2 regions of the Gracilibacillus sp. JCM 18966 genome follow, and region 2 is predicted to be linked to the other one. Evidence: riboswitches for the same ligand, from Rfam matches in the RefSeq annotation. Region 2 holds a riboswitch; the other holds the start of a gene.
The links. Region 2 has a riboswitch for S-adenosylmethionine ahead of ACZ5N5_RS18625 (alpha-hydroxy-acid oxidizing protein). Riboswitches for the same ligand answer to the same signal wherever they lie in the genome.
Positions count from the first base shown of each region.

Region 1: linked by a shared signal. The riboswitch ahead of ACZ5N5_RS00960 (5-methyltetrahydropteroyltriglutamate--homocysteine S-methyltransferase) and the one ahead of ACZ5N5_RS18625 (alpha-hydroxy-acid oxidizing protein) in region 2 are both predicted to bind S-adenosylmethionine.

Region 1 covers NZ_AP043883.1:218,890-224,362, reverse strand. The annotation lists gene ACZ5N5_RS00970 (HAMP domain-containing sensor histidine kinase) at 1-1,112, opposite strand, end outside; gene ACZ5N5_RS00965 (response regulator transcription factor) at 1,109-1,789, opposite strand; SAM riboswitch class I at 1,956-2,056, shown strand; gene ACZ5N5_RS00960 (5-methyltetrahydropteroyltriglutamate--homocysteine S-methyltransferase) at 2,166-3,269, shown strand; gene ACZ5N5_RS00955 (methyl-accepting chemotaxis protein) at 3,457-4,941, opposite strand; gene ACZ5N5_RS00950 (MurR/RpiR family transcriptional regulator) at 5,059-5,473, opposite strand, start outside.
Region 2 covers NZ_AP043883.1:3,803,595-3,809,067, reverse strand. The annotation lists gene ACZ5N5_RS18635 (ABC transporter ATP-binding protein) at 1-686, shown strand, start outside; gene acsA (acetate--CoA ligase) at 709-2,388, shown strand; SAM riboswitch class I at 2,407-2,516, shown strand; gene ACZ5N5_RS18625 (alpha-hydroxy-acid oxidizing protein) at 2,687-3,586, shown strand; gene ACZ5N5_RS18620 (glutaredoxin family protein) at 4,095-4,340, shown strand; partial or broken gene ACZ5N5_RS18615 (sugar-binding transcriptional regulator) at 4,574-5,473, shown strand, end outside.

The sequences.
Region 1 (5,473 bases), 630 kb from region 2:
ACTTGAAGGTGGATATCGCTATCACTATACTTACACGCATTGTCCACTAAAATATAGATTGCCTGATAAATCTTCTGTTTATCCGCACTAATTTCTGTATTCACTTGATCCGTATATAAAATAATCTCTCGATCGTAAGCGACAGACAAGGAGCGAATAATGCTTCGGATAATGGATGATATATCCACAAGCTCAAAACGAATGTTTTCCTGCTCTTGATTTTTAGCTAGAAGAAGCATTTGCTCGGTTAATTGCTTCATTCGCTCTGCCTCTGAAAGAATAGCATTTGTTGCCTCCTCCCAAAGTTCTGGGCGATCCTTTCCTCGTCTTTGTAATAACTCGGTATAGCTTGTGATCACAGAGAGTGGTGTTTTTAATTCATGAGAAGCATCTGAAACAAATCGCTCTTGTTTTTCGATATTTTCGTAAATGCGATCAATCATCTTATTATAGGAGAGTTGCATTTCTCCGAGTTCATCCTTTGTGGAATGGAGATTCGTAAGCTTTTCCCATCTTCCGTTTTTCGGATTGTTTTTCATTTCATTCGTTAACTTTTTAATAGGAATCGTGATATATCGAGCGAGCACAATGCCTGCAATAATCGCAGGAATCAGCATGAAAAAGGATGCAACAAATAAAACGAATTGAAGTGTGCTTAAGGTATCATCCATCGAATACAATGCTTCACTTACTTGAAGTGTTACGACAGAGCCATCATTCCAAATAATCGGTGTGGCGACTTGCACATAACTGTTGCCATTTTTATCTTTACTTAACGTGATCTCTTCTTTGGTTGTATAGTGATAGGGCCAGTCAAAGAATTTACCGTCTGCTGTTGTTCGGTTGAGAAATTCCCCATCTTCTCTAAAAATCCGAATCAATCCATTGGCTGGAAGAAACGCCTGCAGTAGTTCCTTTGTATTCGTGTCGGCTGCAATCTTATCCTGCTTGGCAAGTGCCTCCATAATTTGAATGGCATCGCTTTTGACACGATCGATTTCATTCTCACTCATCCTATTCTGGTAAAGAAAATAGACAGATCCATTTAACAGCAAAATAAATACAATCATTAAAGCAGATAAGAAAATTTGTATTTTCGTTCGTAATGTCATAGCGCAGAATCCTTTACCGTATAGCCTACGCCTCGGACTGTATGAATCGTGTTTTTATCGAAAGGCTTATCGATTTTATTTCGTAAATATCGAATATAAACATCTACGACATTCGTGTCGCCAACATAATCAAATCCCCATACCTTGTCTAACAACTGATCACGGCTAAATACTTGGTTTTTATTTTCGACTAAAAAACAGAGAAGGTCGAATTCTCTTCGAGTTAACTCGATAAAGGAATCCCCGCGTTTTACATCTCTCGAATTTTTATCAACTGTTAAATCATCGATACTGACGAAGGAAGTGGATCGAGGCTTTTGATTTCGTAATTGTGCACGGATTCTTGCTAAAAGTTCCTCTAATTGAAATGGTTTGGTAATATAATCATTTGCTCCAAGGTCAAGTCCTGATACCTTGTCATGCACTTCATCCTTTGCGGTTAAAAGAATAACAGGGGTAGATGGGTCTATTTTTCGGAATCGTCGAAGTACTTCCAATCCACTCATACTTGGAAGCATAATGTCTAGTAGTACTAGTGCATATTTATTTTGTTGCAATAGTTCTAATGCTATTCTTCCGTCAGGAGCAATCGTTGTTTGATAATCCTCATATTGTAATTCGAGCTCTAACACTCGTGCTAATTTTTCTTCATCTTCTACAATTAAGATCTCCGTCATGTGTTCACCACCTTATTCTTTAATATAGCATATGGAAAAATATCTGCCCATCCTTTTTCATAACCTTAGTATTTTCATCGGTTTAATCAAAAATAGAAATTTCCATAAAAAATGTTGACTTTTTCCAAAGGGTAAGTTAGCATTGATAATATCAATTAAATAACGATTCTTATCCAGAGAGGTGGAGGGACTGGCCCTTTGAAGCCTCAGCAACAGACTATTCCAAGTACTGTGCTAATTCCAGTAGCGATCGCTAGAAGATAAGAAGAGCAGTGAGTAAAAGTATAAACCTCTTCTTATTTTTAAGAAGAGGTTTTTTGCGCGTTGGAAGGATAAGATTCGGGATTCTAAAATACATATGGAGAGAGGTAGAAAAATGACAACTATTACAAAAACAGCACCATTTCGCGCCGACCATGTTGGTAGTTTATTAAGACCAGCATCCTTACATGAGGCAATCGCCAAATACCGAAAAGGAAATCTTCCCTATGACGAGTTAAAAGAGATTCAAAGATCTGAAGTGAAAAGAATCGTCGATAAGCAGATTGAAGTAGGTTTAACAGCTGTAACTGATGGGGAATTCCAGAGACTATGGTGGCATACGGATTTTATGGAATACATCAATGGGGTAGAGGGCTATGTGCCAGAGCAAGGCTATCAATTTGCTAACCAAGTAACCGATGCGTATAATGTGCGTTTAACAGGCAAGGTTTCTTGGAATGAAAACCACCCATTTATTGAGGATGCTAAATTCCTAATCAAACAAATCGACGGAAGAGCCGTACCGAAGTTCACCATTCCAAGTCCTAACCAGTTCTTCAATACTGGAATTATTGGAGAAGAGTACTATGCAAGCTGGGACGAGTTTGCAGAAGATATTATTAAGGTATATCAGGATGCTGTGAAAGCATTTTATGATGTAGGTATCAGATATTTACAATTTGACGATGTTTATATTGCTGGTTTATCGTCTCCGAATCTACCATTTGCTGAATCAGATCAAGATAGACAATCCCTGATTGATCTTGCATTAAAGGTAGTAAATGGTGTGCTTGAGGTGAAGCCTGAAGATATGCAAATTACGACACATCTATGTCGTGGGAATTACCGATCTGATTGGGCATTTTCGGGAAGCTATGATTTGATCGCTCCTACTTTATTTGCCAAGGAAAAGGTTGATGGATTTTTCCTTGAATATGATGATGAGCGTTCCGGAGATTTCCAAGCATTAAAGCATATTCCGAGAAATGGGGCAAAGGTTGTTATAGGGGTATTTACTTCTAAAAATGGAGAGCTTGAGGATAAAGAAGAGATTAAAAGAAGAATTCAAGAGGCATCCGAATTTGTACCACTTGACCAAATTTGCCTTAGCCCACAATGTGGCTTTGCCTCCACTCACCATGGAAATGAGCTGTCTGAAGAACAACAATGGAATAAATTAAAATATATTGTAGATATCTCCAAAGAAATCTGGGGATAAAGAAAAAACATCGCTCCAGCCAAAGGGGCGATGTTTTTTAAATACGTTAGGAAAGCTTAAAATTTATAGCAACGAAGCGAAAATTTTGAAGTCCAACGTATAAGAAAAGCTAACGCATTCGCTAAAAGACGAGCGAATGCGAGTTTTACTAATATTTAAACTAGGTAGGAAGTAATTTTATGGTTTATTACAAGGTTCCGATATTTGTACGTAATGAGTTAGTGTCCTCTACGGTTTCGCTTAATAGTTTGGCAATTTCTTGATTACTTTCTGTCAGGATCGTAATCGTTGCACTCATTTCTTCTAAGCTAGCAGATGATTGTTGAATAATCGCTGCTAGATCATTGGTGGATGATTCTACGCCATTAGATTGCTGCTGAACATCCTCGGCAAGCATGGTGAAGTTTTGTAAGGCACTGTTTAATGTTTCAATCGTTGATGTGAGATCCTCGAAATAACCAGTAACCTCGTTCGATATTTCCATTCCATTAACAAAATTAAGCATGCTTTCATCCATTTGGTTTACGGCTGAATTATTCGACTGGTTCAAGGAAGCGAGGTTCCCGGTAATTTTCTCCGTTGTTTCTCCCGTTAAATCAGCAAGCTTACGAATCTCATCCGCTACGACAGCAAAGCCTTTTCCAGCTTCTCCAGCACGTGCTGCTTCAATAGAGGCATTTAATGCTAGTAGGTTCGTTTGTTCGGTAATTTCTTTAATGTTGTCTGCAAATTGATTCGTTTCTTTAATCTTTTCGGTTAGTTCGGCAAAGGTGCGACTTAGCTGACCAATCGTTTTCTCTAATGTTTCGTTATGGTGATTTAATGTATCCATCTTTTCTTTTCCGGTAGCGGCTAAACTACTTGCTTTGTTCGAATCCTCATATAAGCTCTGGGATGTTTGATGTACGATATCAATATTTTGACGTGTGTCATTGGTAGCGTCTGATATGTTCGAAATCTGTTCCGCCTGTGTTTGACTGCCTTGCGATATTTCTTGAATGGTCGTATTTAGTTCATTTTGTGCGTACACATTTTCTTGTAATTGTGTGTTAATGGTGGTAATTTTTTCTAAGATAGTCGAAATGGAGCTTTCAATGAGTTGATTCTGCTCTTGCTTGGAGTTGTTGTGTTGCTGAGAAGTTTGCAATAACTCGGTAAGCTGCTCCATTTGTCCATTAGCCATCTTGATCACAAAATGAAAAATAAGAAGAATTAACAATTGGATAAGGACCGTATATTGAAAAATCTGCATCATTTCTGTATTAGAAGGGTCCATTCTAATAAAGTTGTAAGCAATCACAACGATCCCTAACGAGTATCCAGTATAAAAAATCTTCTTGTTCATATGGATCGCAGAGAAGATATTTAAAAAGATAACAATCAGAAATAGGGCAGAGGTAGCACCATTTAATGCAATATAAACTAGGTCTGAAAGATAGAAAATTACGATAAAAATATAAGGCAAAAGAAATGCCTTCTGATCGAATTTTTTAAAGCTGAAATAGATTAGGATAATAAGAGCTAATTGCACCCCATAAAAAATAACTGATAACGTGACGTTTTGTAGGATGGATAGTATCAGCCCAGCTATCAACGAGATCCCCATCGTAAGGAACATTAGCGTGTTCTTGTGCTTGAGGTCATTTTGTTTCATCGATTGTATGATTTCCATGATTGTGATTCCTTCCTTTGCTATTATGTTACTAATTGTCTATCTATAGTATAAGTTCATAGGTTAAAAGTATCAATATATTTTTGTGAAAATTGTCTTATTTTTTAAAAATATGGTCTATCGTGGTAATTCCTTCTCATACTTTTTCCTCAAATCAGACAAATGCTCTAGCTTTTTGATATTATCCTGTTTATTTTCCATTCCGAGTGCAAGGACAAGGTTTTCGACTAGTAGTGTCGGGGCAATCATGGAATGAAATTCATTAACATCGCCTCTGCTTGCAAACAATGTCATGGTGGCAAGAGAGGTGAAATCCGCGATCAGCTGATCTGTGATTAATAGACTGTGATAATGGATTTCTCTTTGATAGGATAGTAAGACCTTTGCCTCTGGTAAGAGTCTCGTAAAGGCAAAAATAATAAGGAGATCCTCTCTTTTTAAATGGATCATATCTTCAAAAAGCTCATTGCCTTGATTTCGAATGAGTTGAATGTCCATGCCGAACCTCGTCATTCGATAGACTAGTAATTCT
Region 2 (5,473 bases):
CAGCAGTGAAAGATGTCAATCTTGAGGTCAAGCCTGGCGAGATTATCGGCCTATTAGGCACAAGTGGTTGTGGAAAAAGCACCCTACTTCGTGCCATTTCCGGTTTAGATGCAGAATACGATGGTGAGATAGAAATCAATGGAAAAGTTTCAAAGGAAATACATGATACTACTGGTTTTATCTTTCAAGAGCCCAGACTTTTACCATGGTTAAATGTATTAGAGAATGTAACATTTGGCTTGAACGGTAAAAGAAAAGATAAAGAAAATCGAGCGATTGAATATTTAGCTAGTGTTGGTCTAAAAGGGAAAGAAGCATTGTATCCAAGAGAGTTATCAGGTGGAATGGCACAAAGGGTAGCTATTGCCAGAGCTTTAGTAACATCACCAGAAATTTTATTACTTGATGAACCGTTTAGTGCATTAGATGCTTTTACGAAAATGCAGCTACAGGATTTATTGCTTGATGTGTGGAAATTATATCAATCTACTATCGTATTAGTGACCCATGATATTGACGAAGCACTATACTTATGTGATCGAGTGATTATTCTTCGGGGACAGCCAGGGGTGGTCAAAAAAGAAATAACTATTGATCAAACAAGACCAAGAGATCGAGCAAGTGAACAATTAGCCAAGATAAAATCAGATATACTAGCATCACTTGACTTAAACCATAGAAGTTAACCGTTGTAAGGGGGCATAACACGTGACACAACAACTAGTGAAACCTATTCCAAGTTTCGAAGCAGACCACAATTTAGCCAATTATGAACAAATTCAAGCGTCATTTGATTGGAAAGAAGCAAAAAATTACCTATCGAATGCTGTGAAGCAAGGAAAGATCAATGCTGCTTATGAAACGATTGATCGCCATGTAGAAGAAGGCTTTGGTAATAAGATTGCGATACATTATATAAATGGAACAGAGCGAAAGTCCTATACATTTAAAGAAATAAAAGATAAAACAGATCATTATGCTAGGATTTTAAAAGAAAAGGGAGTCAAAAGAGGGGATCGTGTTTTTGTATTTTTACCAAAAACAGCAGAATGCTATATAGCAATCTTAGCGGTTATCAAAGTAGGAGCAATCGCAGGGCCGCTTTTTGAAGCCTTTATGGAAGAGGCGGTAAAGGATAGGATGAATGATTGTGGAGGAACAGTACTAATTACAGATCAACAACTAGTAGGAAGAGTTCCACAAAAAGAGATTCCTAGTCTACATACTATTTTATTTGTAGAAGACTTGGAAAAACAACCTTTAGTACCTGTTGAAGGTGATGAGCTTGTAGAATGGGTTGACTGGGAAGATGGTTTAATAATTCATTATACAAGTGGATCAACTGGAAAGCCTAAGGGTGTGTTACATGCCCACCGAGCCGTTCAGCATCATATCGTAACAGGTAGATGGGTGCTCGATATGAAAGATGAGGATGTCTATTGGTGTACCTCTCATCCGGGGTGGGTGACTGGTAGTGTGTATGGATTGTTCGCCCCATTATTAAACAGAGCAACGGTGGTGGTTCAAGGGGGCAGATTTAAAGCAGAGAGTTGGTATTCGTTAATTGAGGAATTAGGTGTTACAATTTGGTATAGTGCCCCAACCGCATTTCGAATGCTGTTATCAGAAGGAAAACTCCATGAAAAATATGATCTATCCTCTCTCCGTCATGTATTAAGTGTTGGAGAGCCACTAAATCCCGAAGTTATTAATTGGGCTTGGGAAAATCTCGGTGTACGAATTCATGATACGTGGTGGATGACAGAAACGGGTGGTCACTTAATTGTAAATCTACCATCTGAAAAGATTAAGCCAGGTTCAATGGGGCGACCACTACCAGGAATGGAAGTTGGTATTCTTGATGATGAAGGAAATATCCTGGATAGTGGTGAAGTAGGACAATTAGCAGTAAAAACTCCTTGGCCAGGCTTGATGAAGGAGATATGGGGAAATAAAGATAAATTTCAATCGTATTTTCAATATGAAGGCTGGTATCTTTCTGGGGATTTGGCCTTACAGGATGAAGAAGGCTATGTCTTTTTTCAAGGTAGAAATGATGACATGATAAATTCTGCAGGGGAAAGAATTGGTCCATTTGAAGTAGAAAGTAAATTAATCGAGCATCCAGCTGTTGAAGAGGCTGGGGTTATTGGAAAGCCAGACGAATTACGTGGTGAATTAGTCAAGGCATTTATTACTTTACGTCAGGGCTTTACAGAGTCAGAGGAATTACTCGATGAGATTCGCTTATTTGTTCGCAAAAATCTTTCAGCACATGCTGCTCCTCGCGAAATAGAAGTAGTAGAAGAGCTACCAAAAACGAAAATTAGTGGAAAGATTTTGCGAAGACAATTGAAAGCACAAGAAATTCAAAAACAACAAACATGAAAAAAATAATACAACATACTCTTATTAAGAGCGGTGGAGGGAATGGCCCAATGAAGCCCAGCAACCTATAAACTCAATGTTTACAAGGTGCTAAATCCAGCAAACGTCAAAAGTTTGGAAGATAAGAGGGAAATAACTCTCTCTTGTTTTGATGAACAGGAGGGAGTTTTTTTCTTAAAGAAAAGCCGTCTTTAGGACATCGCCTCTAGGATTCGAAAGCGTCGCTTTGACTAACGGACGGTCGCGTACCCTTTTGGGTTAAGGATAAGGAAAACCATTTACAATAGGAGGAGACAACATGACAGTAACCAAAATGAACTGGATAAAATTATTAGAGGAAGAGGCAAAACAAAAATTGACACCAACTGTGTTGGAATATTTAAATAGAAGTACGGAATCTACTTACGGTAATGAAGAAATAAAATTCAATAATCCGAAGAAAACGATCAATAAATTGCCTACAATACTATTAGGTGCAGTGGGAGCACAAACTTATTTCCATGAAGATGGTGAACTAGCGACAGCAAAAGCAGCAGCTGAAAAAAATATCCCTTTTATAGTAGGCATCAATTCATCCTACAGTGTGGAGGAAATTAGTGATGTATCCAATGAACATACATTATGGTTTTCCGCTAATCTATTACAAGACATTGATTTAACAAAGCACTTCGTCCAACGGGCAGAATTAGCAGGATATCAAGCCATTGTTATCCCATTATCAAATAATTCGGTTAATGGTATGGATTCGTGCGAAAAAGGTAATGGGAATTTTGTCGTGGATCCTATTTTTCATCGAAAAGCTTATGGAAAAGATAAAGAAGCTTTTCAACAGTTAATTCTTTCTGAATATAATACTTCGTCAGTCAATTGGGAGAAGATTAATTACCTTCAACAGTTCACGACATTACCTGTGTATCTCCAAGGTGATGTACAAGAACAAGACATTCGACAAGCCCTAAAATACCGTATTAGTGGAGTGATTTTACCGAATGGGCTGAAGTTGAGGGCAATGAGAGATATAGTAGGAGAAGCATTTCATCTGATTGTGGAAACAGATGTTTATTCCAAGGAGGATATACAGTACTATTTGGCATCTGGCGCCGATGCAGTTTCTATTCAGAAGGCTTATATTTATGGGCTGAGTACAGATGGAATAAGTGGAGTTAAAAAGGTCATCGATCAATTGATATCATATTAGGAAGCAACTGAATCTGGGACAAAACTGAATAGAGAAGATGAGAATCTGAACGGTACTATGATTGAACGTAGTCAAAATACGTATTCTTTTCTTTCTTATTGTCCCAGTTTCATATAACATTTGTCCTGCAATTGAGTAAAGTTAGTTGCTTATTTTGCAAGTCACACTCTCTTTTTTGCAACAAGCTCCATATTCTTGCGAGTTACGATCACATTTTTGCAACTAGCTCCATATTCTTGCAAGTGACGCTCACATTTTTGCAACTAGCTCCATATTCTTGCGAGTTACGCTCACATTTTTGCAACTAGCTCCATATTCTTGCAAGTCACACTCTCATTTTTGCATCTCACTCTTTATTGCTATTAAATCACTTTCTGAATAATCTGACCACCATCTGTTCATAATTTATCTTAATGCGATACTAGTGAACATTTGTTTAAAAAATTTTAGTAATAGGATATAGTAAATTAACAGATAATAATTCTAATACGAGAAATGAGGGTAATTATTGATTGTTAAATTATATGGGAAGAAGGACTGCTCCCTATGTTTAGATGCAAAGATATTATTAGAAATATTACAAGAAGAGTATGGTTTTGAGATAGAAGTAATTGATATTTATCAAGATGAGACATTATTAGATAAATTTCATTTAATCATCCCAGTTGTCGAGATAGAAGGGGAAATTGTCGACACAGAAATAATTGATCTACCTAAAATAGAAAATTTTCTGAAAACAATTCAGCAAAAATAGTTGAGTCATTCCATACATTTTGATACAATTATTTTGGAAGTTAATTTAGCCATCCAAAATTACTAACCAAATTAGGGAAATGAAGGCTTTCATGACGAAAAGCCCAATTTTTTGTAGTGAGTGGGACGTAATTTGGCTAGGAGGGACATATTTTTCCCGGAGAAAAGGAGCGTTTCTGTTTGAAGGAATTATTAGATATTCAAGAAAAATTATTCCCAGATATTTTAGATGTCATGCAAAAACGATATAAAATTCTACAATTTATTCAGCAAATGCAACCGATTGGCAGAAGAAGTTTATCTGAAAATATTAATTTCAAGGAACGTCTAGTAAGGGCTGAGATTGAATTTCTAAATAAGCATGGATTTATCATCGTCACTTCAAAGGGAATGCGCGTGACGGAAGAAGGAAACGAGATTATTGTCAAATTGGCGCAATTCATGAATGAAATTTCCGAATTCCGTGTTTTAGAAAACCAAATTAAGGATAAATTACAATTGGAGCATGTTATTATCGTTTCTGGGAATAGTGATGTGCATACAACGGTAAAACAGGAACTTGGGAAAGCATGTGTCCAGTACTTAAATACGATCTTAACTTCCAGTCAAACGATAGCTGTGACAGGTGGCACGACAATGACAGAACTTGCGAATCAAATGAAGCCACTCGAACATGCTAGAAATTGTACCTTTGTACCGGCTCGCGGTGGTCTCGGTGAACAAGTAGAGATTCAAGCTAATACCATTTGTGCGCAAATGGCGAAAAAAGCAAATGGTCAATATCGCTTGCTATATGTACCAGATCCCTTAGGAGAAGAGTCTTACCATACGATCATTGAGGAACCGACTATCAAAGAGATCCTTGATCTGATACATGATGCAAGAGTTGTTCTTCATAGTATTGGTGATGCTGTAACGATGGGTAAACGAAGAAAAGCATCCGATCACGTATTGGCAAAGCTGGAAAAGGAAATGCTGTCAGTGAGGCGTTCGGTTATTACTTTGATGAGGATGGTCAAGTAGTCTATAAGGCAAGAACTGTAGGAATACAGCTAGAAGATCTTGAAAAAGCAGACTATGTAGTAGCCGTAGCTGGAGGTAAATCAAAGGCAAAAGCTATCTATTCATACTTCA